2 regions of the Nonomuraea sp. MTCD27 genome follow, and region 1 is predicted to be linked to the other one. Evidence: riboswitches for the same ligand, from Rfam matches in the RefSeq annotation. Region 1 holds a riboswitch; the other holds the start of a gene.
What was found. Region 1 has a riboswitch for ZMP and ZTP ahead of glyA (serine hydroxymethyltransferase). Riboswitches for the same ligand answer to the same signal wherever they lie in the genome.

Region 1 (5,283 bases):
TGGGCGCTTACGCGCTCGGACTGCTGGACGAGGACGACAGGCTCGCCTTCGAGGCCCACCTCCTCGGCTGCCCCTCCTGCCGGTATGAACTGTCCGATCTGGCCGGCGTGGCAAGCGTGCTGAACGGGATCGGGCCCGTCGAGGACCCCGACCCCCCTTCCTATGACCGCCCCATCGGGGGCCAGGACGACGTGGTCGACCTGCTCCGGCGCAAGAAGGCGGCCGACAGGCGGACGCGCAGGGGCACGTTCGTGATCGGGATGGCGGCGGCGGTCACGCTGGTGGCGGGGGGTTTGACGATCGGCACGCAGCTCAGCGGGGGCGAGCCGGCCCCGCTGGCGCAGGGGCACGGCGGTCACATGGGCACGCACATGGGCCCGGCCGAGCAGTTCTACGCCGACGGCAAGCCCATCGAGGGCAAGGGCGTGGACGGGGTGACCGGTGGCCTGGTCGTGGAGACGAAGGGGTGGGGCACGCACGCGGCGCTCAAGCTGGCGGGGGTGAAGGGTCCGCTGGAGTGCGAGCTCATCTCGGTGGCCAAGTCGGGTGAGCGCCGGGTGATGACCGGGTGGTCCGTACCTCCAGCCGGGTACGGAGTGCCGGGGTCGCCCGATCCGCTCTACATGCACGGCGGCAGTGCCACGCAACTGAAGGACATCGACCGTTTCGAGGTGGTCACCTCGGCGGGTAAGAAGATACTCACCATCAAGGCCTGACCGGTCCTGGGGAAGCCCTCTCACCGCTGGTGGGAGGGCTTTCTTCATGCCCTCGCCCTTGTGTGGAAATTTACGCGTTCGCGGGTTGAACCGCACCGGGCTCCGGCGCGTACTGCTTGCCGTATCAACCGGAATATCAAGCCCTTTAAGGGGTTTCATTATGTCTATCCGGAAATTCGTATTTTCTAGTGCTTTAGCGGCAAGCGTGCTTGTCGTCCCGGCGGTGCCCGCGCACGCGTCCGGCGACGACGTCTATCTCGCGGCGGGCCTGCGCGGCGCGAACGAGGTGGGCGCCCCGGGCGACGCGGACGGCCGCTCGACCGTGGTGCTCAAAATCAGCGGGACCGAGGTGACGTTCGCGGCCCGGTGGCACGGGATCGGCACACCCACCGCCGGCCACGTGCACGCGGGCGCCAAGGGTGCGAACGGCGACGTCGGGCTCGACTTCTTCACCGAGTCCCTGCCCGGGTCGGTGCTCGGCGTCACCGGCACCGTCAAGGCCGGCGACGACCTCGTCAAGGCGCTCGTCGACAACCCCGGCGGCTTCTACGCCAACCTGCACGACGCCGCCCACCCCAAGGGCGCGGTACGCGGCCAGTTCCACCGGCTGAGCAGGCCCGTCGACCTCAACGGCGTGCTGCACGGCAGCGACCAGGCCACGCTCTCGTCCCAGGCGGACGGCCGCCAGGAGGTCCCCCAGGACGACGGCAGGCGGCGCGGCGACGCGGACGGCCGGGCCGTGTGGTGGCTGCGCCCGTCAGGCTCGTCCATCGCCTACACCGCCACCTGGTCGGGGCTGGGCCGGGTGACGGCCGGGCACCTGCGCAAGGGGCCTCCGGGCAGGAGCGGGCCGGTGGCGGCGGAGCTGTTCGCGGCCCGGGACGGGCTGCCCGAGAACGTGACCGGCGTCGCGGGGGTGACGCCGGTCGCCGCCAAGGTCGTCAAGCGCGTCACCGAGAACCCGGGCGCGTACCACTCGAACCTGCGCACCACCGAGTTCGACGGCGGCGCGGTGCGCGGGCAGCTCTCCGGCGAGGCGTTCACCCACCCGCGCGCGCTCACCGCCGACGTGCTGCGCGGCTCGCAGATCTACTCCTGCACGCAGCTTCCCGCCGGCGGCTACGGCTTCACCCAGCTCGGCGTGACGGCCACGCTGCGGCGGGGCATCGACCACTCGTTCGTGACGCCCGCGTCGGGGCCGCCGCAGTGGATCGCCCCGGACGGCAGCGCGGTGCGCGGCGCGGTCGTCAGCCGCACGCCGAACGGCGACAACATCCCCGAGCTGGTCCTCGACGCCACCCAGTCGGGCACGCCCACCGGGCTGCTCGCGCACGCCACGCAGATCCTGCGCCTCAACACCACGGGCGGCCTCGCCCCGGCCGGCTCCTGCGAGCCGGGCTCCGAGACCAGGGTCCCGTACGGCGCGGACTACGTGTTCCTCGGCTGAGGCCGGGCGGGGGACGATTCGGTCCCGTCCCCTGCCAGGCCCTTCCCGGTCGATCCGGCCCGGTCCCCCCGGGCCACCGACCGGCCGCGACGGGGTGCTCCGGCCCGGTCGCGACAAGCGCCCCGCCGCACACGGGAGCCCGTGCGGCGGGGCGCTCCATCATGCGCCCTCTGGCGGCGGGCGGGTACGGAAGACGGTGGCCGCCGCCGGGCGGGGATCGTCGCCGGGGCGGGGTGGAACCACCGTCACGGTCAAGCGTGCGCCGTGACGGCGGCCGGCCACGTGCCGGTCAGCGGGCGTCACCCTGGAGGCCCTCAGCCCCGTGCGGCGGGTGGCGCCCACTTGGCTCCGCCGTAACGGATGGACCTCGGCGACCCCGTGCGGCGGGTGCGACCGACCCGCCGAGAAGAGCCCGCGCGGAGAGGGTCTTTAGAGGCCCGGGGCCGGGAACTGGGCGGTGAGTTCGCTGACCTCGTGGTGGACGCGGGTGATGACGTCCTCGGCGTCCCCCTTGGCCAGGGCGGTGACGACCTCGTCCATCCAGGCGCCGATCTGCCGCATCTCCGCCTCGCCCATGCCGCGCGAGGTGACCGACGGCGTGCCGATGCGGATGCCCGACGGGTCGAACGGCTTGCGCGTGTCGAACGGCACCGTGTTGTAGTTGGTCTCCAGCCCCGCGCGGTCGAGCGCCTGGGCGGCCGGCTTGCCGCCGATGCCCTTGGGCGTGAGGTCGAGCAGGATCAGGTGGTTGTCGGTGCCGCCGGAGACCAGGTCGAACCCGCGCGAGGCCAGCTCGTCGGCCAGGGTCTTGGCGTTGGCGACGACCTGGTGGGCGTAGTCGCGGAACGACGGCTGGGCGGCCTCGTGCAGCGCGACCGCGATGGCGGCGGTGGTGTGGTTGTGCGGGCCGCCCTGCAGGCCGGGGAAGACGGCCTTGTTGAGCGCCGTGGCGTGCTCGTCGGCGGTGGCCATGAGCATGGCGCCGCGCGGGCCGCGCAGCGTCTTGTGCGTGGTCGTGGAGATCACGTCGGCGTGGCCCACCGGGGACGGGTGCGCGCCGCCCGCGACCAGGCCCGCGATGTGGGCGATGTCGGCGGCCAGCACGGCCCCGACCTCGCGGGCGATCGAGGCGAAGCCCTCGAAGTCGATGGTGCGCGGGATCGCGGTGCCGCCGCAGAAGATCAGCTTCGGCCGGTGCTCGAGCGCGAGCTGCCGGACCTCGTCGAGGTCGATGCGGCCGGTGTCCTTGCGTACGCCGTAGCGGACCGGGTTGAACCACTTGCCGGTGGCCGAGACCGACCAGCCGTGGGTGAGGTGGCCGCCGAACGGCAGGCCCATGCCCATCACGGTGTCGCCGGGCTGCAGGAACGCCATGTAGACGGCGAGGTTGGCGGGCGAGCCGGAGTAGGGCTGGACGTTGGCGTGGTTGACGCCGAACAGGGCCTTGGCGCGCTCGATGGCCACGGTCTCGATCTGGTCGATGACCTGCTGGCCCTCGTAGTAGCGCTTGCCCGCGTAGCCCTCGGAGTATTTGTTGGTCAGCACGGTGCCGGTGGCCTCGAGCACGGCCTTCGACACGTAGTTCTCCGACGCGATGAGCTTGACGGTGTCGGACTGGCGACGCTCTTCCGCCTTGATGAGCTCGGCGATCTGCGGGTCGACGCTAGCGAGAGAACCCATGACTCTCCTGTCATCATTGACGATTGCGAAGACCCAGGCGCACGGCCTCCGCTCCTTTCGCTCCCCGGTGGTCGATCCCACCCAATGCGCCAGTCGCGTCTCGTCCTAGACGATAGCGGATGTGACAGGGGCTTATTTCGTGGTGATCAGCAGATTCGCGTAGTGTCCGAGGTTCTTGAGGTCCAGGTCGACCGGGCCGGCGGCCTTGGGCACCTTGCGGAAGACGGCGAAGAAACGCCGGGTCTGCCCGGCCGGGATCTGGTCGCCGGGGGTCAGCTCCGAGCAGGCGCACTGGTCGCCCTGGAACATGGGCTTGACGGGCAGCGCCTCGTCGCGGAGGGCCAGCTCGACGTCCTTCAGGCTGTAGGCGTTGGTCTCGGTCAGGCCCCACACGCTGAGCGAGCTCTGCGAGTGGTCGTTGCTGACGGAGAACTCGAGCTTGACGTCGTCGCCCTGCCACCGGAGCGCCTCGATCCGCAGGACGATGGGCACGGTCCGGTAGCCGTCGTTGTACTGGAAGGACCTCGACGCCTGCTTCGTGCCGGGCGTGACGGTCGCGGCGGGGTCGGGCGCGTTCGTGGTGGCCTGGTGCGTGCCCGGCTGCTCCCAGGGGCGCCACAGCGCCAGCGTGCCGCCGGCGGTCAGCGCGGACGCGAGCACGGCGGCGATCACGGGCGGCGCCCAGCGCCCGCCCCCCGCGGGCCGGGGACCTGGAGCGGGGGACGCCTGGGGAGACAGCAGCGGCGTCCAGGCGTCGCTGACCGCGCGGGTCGCGGAGGCCACCGTCGCCCGCTCGCGGCCCATCAGGCGGTCGAGGAGCTGCTGCGCGGTCGGCCGCCGGGCCGGATCCTTCTGCAGCGCCAGTTCCACCAGCACCCGCAGCCGCTCGTCCAGCCCGTCGAGCACCGGTACGTGGTGCGCCACCCGGTACAGCACCTCCGGCACCTGCCCGGTCCCGAACGGCGGCCGCCCCGTCCCCGCGTACGTCACCACGCCGCCCCACGCGAACACGTCGCTGGCGGCCGTGATGGGCGCGCCGCTGGCCTGCTCCGGAGCCATGTACGCGGGCGTGCCCGCGACGACGGCGGACTGGGTGGCGTCCGGCTGGGCGATGCGGGCGATGCCGAAGTCGATGACGCGCGGGCCGACGGCGCTGAGCAGGATGTTCGACGGCTTGAGGTCCAGGTGCACGACCCCCGCCTCGTGGATCGCGGCCAGCGCGGTGGCCACCCCGACGGCCAGGGCCTCCAGGTTGGCGCCTCCCATGGGCCCCTGCGTCTCGATCATGGACGACAGGTCGGGGCCTTCGACGTATTCGGTGACGAGGTAGGCGGTGGCGCCCTCGATCCCGGCGTCGAGCACGGGCGCCGTGCAGAACCTGGCCACGTGCCGGGCCGCCTCGGCCTCCCTGGTGAAGCGGCGCCTGAAGTCCTCGCGGCC
Region 2 (5,283 bases), on a different contig from region 1:
GCGGCACGGCGGGGAGCGGCGGGCTGGCCAACGCCGAGCAGTTGCACGGCAAGGAGATGTCGTACAACAACTACCTCGACGCCGACGCCGCCTGGCGGGCCGCCTGGGACTTCGCCGAGCCCTGCGTGGCCATCATCAAGCACCAGAACCCGTGCGGCATCGCCGTCGGCACCGACGTGGCCGACGCGCACCGCAAGGCGCACGCGTGCGACCCGGTGTCGGCGTACGGCGGCGTGATCGCCGTCAACCGGCCGGTCACGGCGGAGCTGGCCAGGCAGATCTTCGACGTGTTCACCGAGGTCGTCGTCGCTCCGGCGTACGACGACGAGGCGCTGGAGGTGCTGCGCGGCAAGAAGAGCCTGCGCCTGCTGCGCTGCCCGGAGGGCCCGGCGGAGCCGACCGAGTTCCGCAAGATCAACGGTGGCCTGCTCGTGCAGACCGTGGACCGCGTGGACGCCTCCGGCGACTCGGCGGCGCAGTGGGAGCTCAAGACCGGCGAGCCCGCCTCGCCGGACGTGCTGGCCGACCTGGAGTTCGCCTGGCGGGCCGCCCGCTCGGTGAAGTCCAACGCCATCCTGCTGGCCAGCGGCGGGGCGACCGTGGGCGTGGGCATGGGCCAGGTGAACCGGGTCGATTCGTGCCGCCTCGCGGTCACCAGGGCCGGGGAGCGGGTGGCCGGTTCAGTGGCGGCCTCCGACGCGTTCTTCCCGTTCCCCGACGGGCTGGAGGTGCTGACCGAGGCGGGCGTACGCGCCATCGTCGAGCCGGGCGGTTCCGTCCGCGACGAGCTGGTCATCGAGGCGGCCAAGAAGGCCGGCATCACCCTCTACTTCACCGGCACCCGCCACTTCTTCCACTGATCATCACCTAAAGGGCGGCATGGTAGATCATGTCGCCCTTCATCCCATTTTGCGGCGAGCACTGGCCGGGTGCGGCTACCCTGAACTCCTCCCCGCATCCCCGTCCCCCGGGAGTACCCCTATGGCGCTCGACGCGATCCTGCAGGCATTCGTCACCATGAACGGCCTGGCCACCAGCCCCTTCGTGCTCCTGGTGCTCGCCTTCATCGGCGCCTACCTCGGCAGCCGCGTCGTAGAGGTCATCCCCTTCACCCGCCGCATCATCGAGCGCCGCGAGGCCCAGGCGGCTGAGCGCGACTAGGCCGTGTCTCCGGGGCGGCCGGTCTCGATCATGACCTCCACCCCGTCCAGGATCCGGTCCAGGCCGAACTCGTAGTCGAGGCGCCGCTCCTCCTCGGGCATGTCCTGCGGGTAGTCGAAGGCTCCCGCCTCGACCGCCGCGCGCAGCGCGGGCAGGCGCCGCGCGTCCACCAGCGAGCCGAGCAGCGCGCTGTGGCCGGCGATCGCGGCGCCCGACGCGGCGCTGCCGAGGTCCGCGCTCAGCCGCGCGGTGGCGTGCATGTACGTGGCGATCAGCAGCACGACGCCCGCCTTGGCGCGCTCGTCGAGCCCGGTGCCCGCCAGCGCCGCCAGGGCGCGGTCGGTCCACGCGAGCTGATTGGGCGTGACGGGCGGCCCGGTGATGGGCAGCTGCACGATCCAGGAGTGGGCCCGCAACATCTCCCACTGCGCGCCGCACCAGCGCCGCAGGCCCGGCCGCCAGCCTGCGCAGGGCTCGTCGAGCGCGGCGGGGACGGCCGCGACCGAGTCCAGCATCAGGAGCAGCAGCTCGTTCTTGTTCTTGACGTGCCGGTAGAGCGACATCGTGGTGAAGCCCAGCCGCTCGGCGACCCGGGCCATCGAGACCGCGTCGAGGCCGCCCGCGTCGGCCAGCTCCACCGCCGCCCGCGCGATGCGGCCGAGGCTCAGCCCGGTCTTGGGCTCCGGCGCGGGCTTCGCGAGCCGTTCCCAGAGATTGTCTTCCATCAAACACGAGTGTATGTCATACACTCGGTGTATGACATACACAGCTCTGGTCGTGGGTGGCGGGATCGCGGGCACGGCGAGCGCCGTCGCCCTGCGCAAGGCGGGGATGGACGCGGTGGTGTACGAGGCCTACGACCGTACGGCCGACAAGGCGGGCGCCTTCCTCACGCTGGCGCCCAACGCGCTCGACGCCTTACGCGCTCTCGACCTGGACGTCGGCGGCCTCGGCTTCGACACCCCGGGCATCACGATCACCAGCGGCTCCGGCCGGCGGCTCGGCGAGCTGGCCTACCGCCTGGGCGACGTGGTGAGCAGGACGGTCAAGCGCGCCGACCTCTACCGGTACCTCCGCGATCAGGACCTCCACCTGGAGTACGGCAAGCGCCTCACCGGTGCCGTGGCGACCGGCGACGGGGTGCGGGCGACGTTCTCCGACGGCAGCACCGCCGAGGGCGACCTGCTGATCGGCGCCGACGGCCTGCGTTCGGCCACCCGGCGCATCATCGACCCGGCGGCGCCCGGCACCCGCTACACCGGCCTGCTCAACACCGGTGGCTACGCGCGCGGCGTCGCGACCGGCTCCGAACCGGGCATGATGCAGGCCGTCTTCGGCAAGCGCTGCTTCTTCGTCTACACGGCGCACCCGGACGGCGAGGTGTGGTGGGCCGCGAACCCCGCCCAGGCCACCGAGCTCACACCGGCCGAGATGGCGGCGATCACCCAGCAGGAGTGGCGGACCCGGCTGAGCGACCTGTTCCGGCACGACCACGGCCCCGCGCTCGACATCATCGCCGCGACCGGGGAGATCTTCGCCGGCTGGAGCTCCTACGACGTGCCCCGCGTCCCGGTCTGGCACCGCGACCGGATGATCGTCATCGGCGACGCCGCCCACGCCACCGCGCCGTCGATCGGGCAGGGCGCCGCCATGGCCATCGAGGACGCCGTCGTCCTGGCCAAGTGCCTGCGCGACAGCCCGGGCATCGAGGCCGCGTTCAGGGCGTACGAGGTGCTGCGGCGGGGGCGGGTCGAGCGGGTCGTGGCGCAGGGCAACCGTACGGGCGGCTGGAAGGCGCTCAATCCGCTGGCGCGCGTGCCGCGCGACCTGATCATGAGCCTGGCCATGAAGCACGCCGCCAGGACCGGTACGGACCCGAGCCGCTGGATCTACGAGCACCGCATCGACTGGGACCGGCCCATCGCCCTCCCCGCCTGACCACCAGGGGGCGCGCCGACCCCCGCGCGCCCGGCCGGCCGCCACCCAGCCATCACCGTCCCCTGATCCCCGCGAAGCGGCGACGGGCGGCCGGCTCAGCGGTCTGACATCCCTCCCGCCGGACCCTCGAAAGGCGTTGCACGCGATCCTGCGTCGCCGTAACGTCGCTCTCGGGTCGTTACTGGCGTGACCTGAAGGTGGATGACCACCGGGGAGCGGCTCCGCAGTACTGCCGCGCGCCTGGGCATCTCAACGCGACGAACAGGAGATGCCGTGCACCAGCCGCAGATGTACGACGCCACCGCGGTGACCGCGGCCTACCGCAGTGCCCTGGACGTGATCGCCGCCGTCGAGCCGCACGTCGCGGAGGCCATCCGTACGGAGCTGTCCGACCAGCGCACGTCGTTGAAGCTCATCGCCAGCGAGAACTACGCGTCCCCGGCGGTGCTGCTCACGATGGGCACCTGGATGTCCGACAAGTACGCCGAGGGCACCATCGGGCGCCGCTTCTACGCCGGCTGCCAGAACATCGACACCGTTGAGCAACTCGCGGCCGACCACGCCAAGGCCCTGTTCGGAGCCGACCACGCCTACGTCCAGCCGCACTCGGGCATCGACGCGAACCTGGTGGCGTTCTGGGGCGTACTGGCGCACCGCGTGGAGGCTCCGGCCCTGGCCAGCATCGGCGTGGGTCACGTCAACGACCTGACCGAGCAGGACTGGGAGAACCTGCGCAAGGCCCTCGGCGACCAGCGGGCCCTGGGCATGTCACTGGACGCGGGCGGGCATCTCACCCACGGCTTCCGGCCGAACATCTCCGGCAAGATGTTCCGGCAGCGCTCGTACGGCACCGACCCGGAAACCGGCCTGCTCGACTACGCCGCGCTGCGCGACCTGGCCCGCGAGTTCAAGCCCCTGATCCTGATCGCCGGATACTCGGCCTATCCGCGCCGCGTGGACTTCGCGGCCCTGCGGGAGATCGCCGACGAGGTCGGCGCCACCCTCCTGGTGGACATGGCCCACTTCGCCGGCCTGGTCGCGGGCAAGGTCTTCACCGGCGACCACGACCCGGTGCCGTACGCCCACATCACGACCACCACCACGCACAAGTCGCTGCGCGGTCCGCGCGGCGGCCTGGTGCTGTGCCGGCGGGAGTTCGCCGACGCGATCGACCGCGGCTGCCCGATGGTGCTGGGCGGCCCGCTGGGGAACGTGATGGCCGCCAAGGCCGTCGCCCTCGCCGAGGCCCGCCAGCCCGCCTTCGCCGCCTATGCCCGCGCGGTCGTGGACAACGCGTCCGCCCTGGCCGAAGGGCTGCTTCGACGGGGAGTCCGGCTGGTCACCGGCGGCACCGACAACCACCTGGTCCTGCTGGACGTGACCGGCTTCGGCCTGACCGGCCGGCAGGCCGAGTCGGCGCTGCTGGATTCCGGCATCGTCACCAACCGCAACGCGATCCCGCGCGACCCCCACGGCGCCTGGTACACCTCGGGCGTACGCGTCGGCACGCCCGCGCTCACCTCCCGCGGCTTCCGCGCCGACGAGTTCGACCGGATCGCGGAACTGATCGTGGACGTCCTCTCCGCCACCACCCCCGCGTCCGCGCCCGACGGCCGCACCTCCAAGGCCGCCTACACGTTGCCCGCCGACACCGCCGCCAAGACCCGCGCCGCCGCAGCCGAACTCCTCACCGCCCACCCCCTCTACCCCGGCCTCGACCTCACCTGACCCCTCCACACCGGAACCCCCTCCTACGGCCTCAGGACACCCCGGCCCGCCAACTCCTTCCCAGGACGCACCCCGCCCGGGCCGCCGACTCCTTCCCAGGACGCACCCCGCCCGGGTCGTCCGGCGTCCGTGCGGGGAGGCCACCGCGCGAGGTTTGTCCAGGACCCCGGCGGGGGCGCTGTCGCCCAGCGGCGTCGGGCGTGCGTGCGGGGAAGGCCGCCGTGCGAGGTCGGCTGGGGCTCCGGCGGGGGTGCCGTCGCCCAGCGGCGTCGGGCGTGCGTGCGGGGAAGGCCGCCGTGCAAGGTTGTTCGGGGCTCCGGCGGGGTGCCGTCGCCCAGTGGCGTCGGGCGTGCGTGCGGAACCCCGAGTGCCTGCGCAACCTCATCCCGGATGCGCGGTTCAGGTGGTGCCGAGGCGGTGGTGCCGGGGCGGTGGTGCCAGGCAGTGGTGCCGCAG

Region 2: it holds a riboswitch for ZMP and ZTP, as region 1 does, so the genes downstream of both, ACBJ59_RS47815 (glycine hydroxymethyltransferase) here and glyA (serine hydroxymethyltransferase) in region 1, are expected to answer to the same signal.

Annotation. Positions count from the first base shown of each region.
Region 1 covers NZ_JBGNUW010000017.1:164,299-169,581, forward strand. Annotated here, with positions in the region: gene ACBJ59_RS41090 (anti-sigma factor family protein) at 1-716, shown strand, start outside; gene ACBJ59_RS41095 (CHRD domain-containing protein) at 922-2,163, shown strand; gene glyA (serine hydroxymethyltransferase) at 2,593-3,843, opposite strand; ZMP/ZTP riboswitch at 3,868-3,950, opposite strand; gene ACBJ59_RS41105 (serine/threonine-protein kinase) at 3,976-5,283, opposite strand, start outside.
Region 2 covers NZ_JBGNUW010000022.1:151,135-156,417, forward strand. Annotated here, with positions in the region: gene purH (bifunctional phosphoribosylaminoimidazolecarboxamide formyltransferase/IMP cyclohydrolase) at 1-860, shown strand, start outside; gene ACBJ59_RS47800 (hypothetical protein) at 982-1,161, shown strand; gene ACBJ59_RS47805 (TetR/AcrR family transcriptional regulator) at 1,158-1,886, opposite strand; gene ACBJ59_RS47810 (FAD-dependent oxidoreductase) at 1,918-3,099, shown strand; ZMP/ZTP riboswitch at 3,267-3,352, shown strand; gene ACBJ59_RS47815 (glycine hydroxymethyltransferase) at 3,388-4,827, shown strand.